One region of the Thalassotalea euphylliae genome, then DNA from elsewhere that is predicted to be linked to it. Evidence: predicted binding sites of a transcription regulator. Region 1 holds the regulator's gene; each other region holds the start of a gene.
The links. Region 1 encodes sigma-54, which starts transcription at its own class of promoters, with help from an activator protein. Its sites were predicted from a motif close to GTTGGCACGNNNNTNGNNT; they were not measured.
Positions count from the first base shown of each region.

Region 2: a site for sigma-54 is predicted at 1,281-1,299, ahead of fliE (flagellar hook-basal body complex protein FliE). Genes of this name have one in related genera too.
Region 3: a site for sigma-54 is predicted at 715-733, ahead of DXX94_RS14110 (PEP-CTERM sorting domain-containing protein). Genes of this name have one in related genera too.

Region 1 covers NZ_QUOT01000001.1:1,759,892-1,762,162, reverse strand. Annotated here, with positions in the region: gene lptB (LPS export ABC transporter ATP-binding protein) at 1-185, shown strand, start outside; gene DXX94_RS07920 (RNA polymerase factor sigma-54) at 247-1,755, shown strand; gene hpf (ribosome hibernation promoting factor) at 1,783-2,070, shown strand; gene ptsN (PTS IIA-like nitrogen regulatory protein PtsN) at 2,074-2,271, shown strand, end outside.
Region 2 covers NZ_QUOT01000001.1:1,316,400-1,318,670, reverse strand. Annotated here, with positions in the region: gene DXX94_RS05840 (sigma-54-dependent transcriptional regulator) at 1-1,058, shown strand, start outside; gene fliE (flagellar hook-basal body complex protein FliE) at 1,360-1,692, shown strand; gene fliF (flagellar basal-body MS-ring/collar protein FliF) at 1,745-2,271, shown strand, end outside.
Region 3 covers NZ_QUOT01000001.1:3,198,556-3,200,826, forward strand. Annotated here, with positions in the region: gene DXX94_RS14105 (substrate-binding periplasmic protein) at 1-451, opposite strand, end outside; gene DXX94_RS14110 (PEP-CTERM sorting domain-containing protein) at 969-1,676, shown strand; gene DXX94_RS14115 (ParA family protein) at 1,906-2,271, shown strand, end outside.

The DNA.
Region 1 (2,271 bases):
TGCATTTAAAGCAGCGTGGCATTGGCGTTTTGATCACTGACCACAATGTCCGCGAAACACTTGATGTGTGTGAGCATGCATATATCGTTAGTCACGGAGAATTAATCGCTGAAGGTGATTCAGAACAAATTTTGGCGAATCAGCAAGTAAGAGATGTATACCTAGGTGAGCAATTCACGCTATAGTTAAATCATTAGCGTTTTACTTGAATAAAAGAATACAACAAAAGGAAACCGTTAGACTTAAATGCGTCCATCATTGCAGTTAAAAATTGGTCAGCAACTTACGATGACGCCGCAACTTCAGCAGGCTATCAAGTTACTACAATTATCAACATTAGACCTTCAACAAGAGATTCAAGAAGCGCTGGAGAGCAATCCACTGCTTGAAGTGGATGAGTCGGCGAGTGCCTCATCGGAAAGTAATGACAGCGAGTCTATAGACGATGCTTATTCTGCTACGGCAACGACCGAGCAGGTGACAACAGATGGTTCTGAAGATGCTATGCCTACCGCTGATGAGGTCAGCACTACTGAGGCGATGGAAAAAAATGACATTCCAGAAGAGTTGAGTATTGATACCACTTGGGATGAGTCATTTAGTGCAGGTGTAAGTAGCTCAGGCATTGGCACTGCAGGCAGTGATGACTACGTTTATCAAGGTGAAACCACCGATTCTATTCAAGACCACTTGCACTGGCAAATGGAGCTAACACCCTTTAGTGAAACCGATGAAGCCATTGCTATGGCAATTATCGATGCCGTTGACGATGCTGGTTACCTAACCGTTTCTGCCGAAGATATTTTGGAAAGTCTAGGTCTTGAAGAAGTTGAACTTGATGAAGTTGAAGCGGTATTAAAGCGTATTAATATGTTCGATCCTATTGGGGTCGCAGCGCGCTCTATTCCTGAATGTTTATTGATTCAATTGAATCAGTTCGATAACGACACACCGTATTTAGCAGAAAGTAAGCTGATCATTAGCGAGCACATTGATTTATTGGGTAATCGTGACTATCGTCAAATAATGCGAAAAACCAAGCTCAAGGAAGACCAGCTGCGCGAGGCACTGCGCCTGATCCAGTCGTTAAACCCAAGACCTGGTGATGCGGTAGTGCAAGGTGATGATCAGTACGTTATCCCAGATGTTTCTGTGGAAAAGAAAAATGGTCGCTGGGTGGTTGAGCTTAATCCAAGTACAGCACCAAGATTATCAATTAACCAGCAATACGCAGCGATGACCAAAAGTATGAAGTCATCGGACGATAATCAGTTTATCCGTTCAAACCTGCAAGAAGCCAAATGGTTTATTAAAAGTTTAGAAAGCCGCAACGAAACGCTACTAAAAGTGTCAAACTGTATTGTTCAGCGTCAGCAAGGCTTTTTCGAATACGGGCCAGAAGCGATGCGCCCGATGGTGTTAAACGACATCGCAGAAGCGGTTGATATGCATGAGTCAACCATATCGCGTGTAACCACGCAAAAATTCATGCACACGCCTAGAGGTATTTTCGAATTAAAATACTTCTTTTCTAGTCATGTTAGTACGGAAAATGGAGGGGAATGTTCATCTACTGCTATCAGAGCATTAATTAAAAAGCTTGTCTCAGCAGAAACTCCATCGAAACCATTAAGTGATAGCAAAATGGCGGAACTATTAGCAGAGCAAGGGATTAATGTTGCGCGACGGACAATAGCTAAGTACCGAGAGTCCTTATCTATTCCACCGTCAAATCAAAGAAAAAGTCTACTTTAAGTATTCAAGCAATGAGGAATAAAGCTTATGCAAATTAATTTATCAGGCCACCACGTAGAAGTGACAGATTCATTACGCGATTTCGTTAACACTAAGTTTGCAAAGCTGGAGCGACATTTCGATCACATCAACAATGTATACGTCGTTCTTACCGTAGAAAAATTAAACCAAAAAGCCGAGGCGACAGTTCACCTCAACGGCACAGAGGTTCACGCCTCAGCACAAAATCAAGACATGTACGCATCAATTGACTCGCTCATTGATAAACTTGACCGCCAAATCCTTAAATACAAAGGAAAAATTACTCAGCATTAAACTATGAAGCTGCAAGATATACTAACCGAGGACTGCACATCCTGTGCAGTCCCACTGTCAAGCAAAAAGAAAATCCTCGAGCAAATTTGCAGTATTGCAACTAGTCACATCCCTGAACACTCAACATTTGAATTGCTGCAAAGTTTGCTGGCTCGTGAAAAAATGGGCAGCACAGGCATTGGCAATGGTATTGCAATACCA
Region 2 (2,271 bases), 440 kb from region 1:
AAGATGGTGCCAGTAACTATATGGCTAAGCCATTTGCACCCGAAGTACTATTGAATATGGTCAGTCAATATGTGCCTATTTCTGCTGTTAGCAAGCAAGAGCCGATTGCCAAAGACAGCAAAAGTGTTGAGCTATTAACGCTTGCTCGCAAAGTTGCGACAACAGACGCTTCCGTGATGGTTTTGGGACCAAGTGGCTCGGGTAAAGAAGTGCTAGCTCAATATGTGCACAATCATTCTGCGCGCAAAGAGGCGCCTTTTATTGCCATTAACTGCGCGGCTATCCCAGAGAATATGCTGGAAGCTACGCTATTTGGTTACGAAAAAGGCGCATTTACGGGGGCTATTTCTGCTTGCCCAGGCAAGTTCGAGCAAGCCCAAGGCGGCACGATTTTACTCGATGAAATCACTGAAATGGACTTAGGCTTACAAGCTAAAATTCTGCGGGTGCTGCAAGAGCGCGAAGTTGAGCGCTTAGGTGGCCGCAAAACCATCTCGCTTGATGTACGGGTTATTGCCACTAGCAACCGCGATTTAAAAGATGCCGTTCGTGAAGGCGTTTTCCGAGAAGATTTATATTATCGACTCAATGTATTCCCATTAACTTGGTTGCCACTGGCAGAGCGCCGTGATGATATTTTACCGTTAGCCAAACATTTGGCGCATATTCATAGCCAGCGCAACGGCCAGACAATGCCAGAGTTTAGCGCATGTGCGCGCAGCAAAATGCTGGCTTATCAATGGCCAGGCAATGTGCGCGAGTTGGATAATGTGATGCAACGGGCGCTAATTCTGCATTCTGAACAGCTTATCAATGCGGGAGACATATTAATTGAAAACTTCGACACGCAAATTCAAGTCACTACTGACATTGAACATGAAAAAGAAGAAAAACTCGGTAATGAGCTTAAGCAGCAAGAGCATCAAATTATTTTAGATACCTTGCAAGCATGCCAAGGCAGTCGAAAGGCAGTGGCTGAGCGGTTAGGGATCAGCCCAAGAACCTTACGTTACAAAATTGCCAAAATGCGTGACTCAGGTATCGAAATACCGGCCTAGTAACTGCCTAAACTTGCTTCGTACTTATTTAGTACCTGCTTAGCAATTTTTCAGTTAGTTCCACCATCATTCCACCAGCCACATCAGGTTAATTCCATCGCCTGATGTGGCACCTCTTTTTGACGCCAGTTTATTGTTGTTTAGTCGTTCTAATTCCTCTAAACCTCATTGTTAATTGATTAAATTACAAGTGGTTAACTCTAATAAATTCTGTTCTGTTTGATTGGCACTATGCTTGCTTTACAAGGTAAGTAATTAGTTGGTGAATTAAACAACAGTTTTTTGACAGAGGTGAACCGTCATGGATATCAAAGCAAATTCTTTACTTGCACAAATGCAAGCCATGTCTGTACAAGCAACAGGCAATCGCGCGATGCCGATGGAGTCAATGCAGCAAGTAAACGCTTCATCTTCTGATTTTGGCAATGTTTTTAAACAAGCTATTGATACTGTGAACGGTTTGCAGCAAGATGCAGGGCAGAAACGCACAGCCTTTGAAATGGGTGACGATCGCGTTACCTTGGCTGAAACTATGATAGCTGCACAAAAATCCAGCGTTGCCTTCGAAGCAACCGTGCAGGTGAGAAATAAGTTTGTCGAAGCCTATAAAGAAATCATGAGTATGCCAGTATAATGCGCGCTGAAATTTAGTGTGCACTCAAGTAGTCAATTAGCGGAGATGTAAAGTGGCTGACAATAATTCCACAGCAATGGCAACCACAGATGGCTCAGATCTTGTCGCCCAAGACAATGATATGGTCGAAGAGCAGAAGTCAGGTTTTGCTGCTTCGTTAGGCAATGTTGATGTATTAAGGCAGTTAACGTTAATTATGGCATTGGCCATTTGTTTAGCGATTGCTGTTTTTGTGATCATGTGGGCCAATCAGCCAGAGTACCGCATTCTGTCCAAGCTACCTACCCAGCAGCTTATCGAAACAATGGACTTCTTGGATGCCAACCAAGTTGACTACAAACAGGCGAATAACACCATATCGGTTCGCGCAGACGAATACCAAGACATTAAATTACTGCTTGCCCGCCAAGGCCTGACTGACGAGCCGTCTGAAGGCACAGATATTATCATGCAAGACATGGGCTTTGGTGTTAGCCAACGGTTAGAAAGTGAGCGTTTAAAGCACAGCCGTGAAAAACAGTTGGCATTTACGATTGAGCAGTTACAGTCTATTCAACGCGCTAAAGTATTATTAGCGAT
Region 3 (2,271 bases), 1.4 Mb from region 1:
GCAGCAATATTTTTTGTTCTAACGTATTAACCGTGATTTTTTTTGATGCCTTATCGTTATCAAATATTGGGAAGACTTCTGAGCCAGTGTTTAAGCCAATGGCAGCGTTGATGAGTTGCCGATAATTGGTGATTTTATCTTTGTCATCGTGATTGACGAAAAGGTACTCGGTAATTGGGCTGTAGGCGGGTTGCAAAAAGGTGAGTGCTGGATTTTCTCGGTAGTTGAGAATAATGATATCGATAGTGCCTTTCTCAAGCTCCTTGATTCGCCGCGCCAATGGCATAGGTTTGATATTGACTTTCAGGTTGAGCTTTTGGCCGAGGTAGCGCATATATTTGGCGTGTAAACCTTTGGGAAAATCTGGCGATACCGATGCGGTAACTACACAACCTTCGGCATGCGAAGCAGTGTCTTGGGCAAACAGAGTAACAGGCGGTGTAAAAAACACTGACAATAGTATGATTATTAGCCGATTACTCATGGTGCGCAATGTCGAAAGCCTTCCACTAATGTTGGTTTGAACACTTGTTGTTGGTATCAACCTCCAGCCTATTTGGTCAGGCGATGTTACGGCAAAACTCAGCTAGCTGATTTAATAATACTTAGCTGAAGGTAATGCCCTGCGTTGACTCAGGCGCTTTGTTTTACTTTAGGTGCTGTCTATTAAGTATAGTGCTCTTCACTCAAGGCGGCTGTTTTTCTTAGGTGGTAGCTGGCTGATACCTGGCTTCTAACTATTTAAGTTATTGAGCAGTAAATAATTACTAGTAAGTGTCAGATTATTTAACACCGTCTTTTGTTGAGAAAAAAGTCGAACTTTAACTCTATGATAATTAGATGTTTTTTATAATGGTGTTGTTTTTGCTAAAGCACATGTTAACTATCATGTTAAACAAACTAACTATTTGTTTAACATAGAAAACATTATTGTTTTATCTTTTAATTAACTTGTTTTAGGTTGTAGCATGTTGAAGTCTTTTAAAAGCCTTTCATTTTTATCTTTATTCCTAACTTTTACTAATGCGCAAGCCAATATTATTATTGATACCAGTTTGTGGACATTGGCAGAATCTCCTGCACGTGGCGGCTCGCAAGGTATTACCAGTGCAAATGGCAATCAAGCAATACAAAATAACAATGCCAATGGCGCTTTAATTAGTGATTTTATCTTTGATGGTGATTTTGTATTTAGTGGTTTTATGACACCGACTTCGGATTTATTTGATGATGACGATATTCTCGGTGTTGTGTTTGGCTGGCAGGACGAACGAAATCACTACCGCTTGGGTTGGGAGCAAGGTGGCTTAAACGATCGTGGTGACCGCGCAGACGGCCGATTCTCCGTCTCAAGTGGTCTGTTTTTAGTAAAAGAAGTTGATGGTGTTTCAAGCACCTTGTTCGAGCAGGAATTGTTTTGGCAAGATGATATTAATTATCGCTTTAGCGTTGCACGTTCAGGTGAGGAAATTTCATTTAGCTTAGGTGGTGTAGAGCAGTCATTTACCGATAATAGCTTTACCACTGGTCATGTTGGCTTTTACACAGAGAGTCAAACCGCACGTTTTTCAAGCCTAGCTGGCCGCCCAAACAGTGCTGAAATTCCAGAGCCAGATACCTTAGCCTTGCTTGGTTTAGTTTTACTTGGCGTCGCGGTGCGTAAATCTCGCCGTTAAGCTAATGCAAGGCTAGTAGTGTGAATGCTGATTTGCCTAAAGCTATAAAGCAGATCAGCTAGTCACTCGGTTATTTCAATAAAACCACCGCCACCGCTGCGTTACTCAGGTTATTGTCAGCAATAGTTGAACTTATTTAGTCATTTTCGACATAGCGACGTTGCTTATTATTTGTTAACGTGAGTAAGTATTAATTGTTACTACTTACAAAGAGTTGATAGGGAAGTTCATGATCCGAGTGCTTTTTAATAAAAAGGGTGGGGTAGGTAAATCAAGCCTTGCTGTTAATCTTGCAGCGATGTCGGCTGCAGATGGTTTACGTACCTTAGTGTTAGATCTGGATACGCAGTGCAATACCTCTTCTTATTTATCCGCGCTTGATATTGGTGATGATGACTCTATCGCGGCGCTATTTGAACAGACCATTACCTTTCATTTACGCAAACGTCCTATCATTGAGTATTGCCAACCAACGAGTTACGAGAACTTGTTTATTATTCGTGGCTCTGAGCGAATTAAAGAACTTGAAAGTGAACTCGATAGTCGTCACAAAATCTATAAATTACGCGATGCACTAGCGACTTTGCGTGATGAT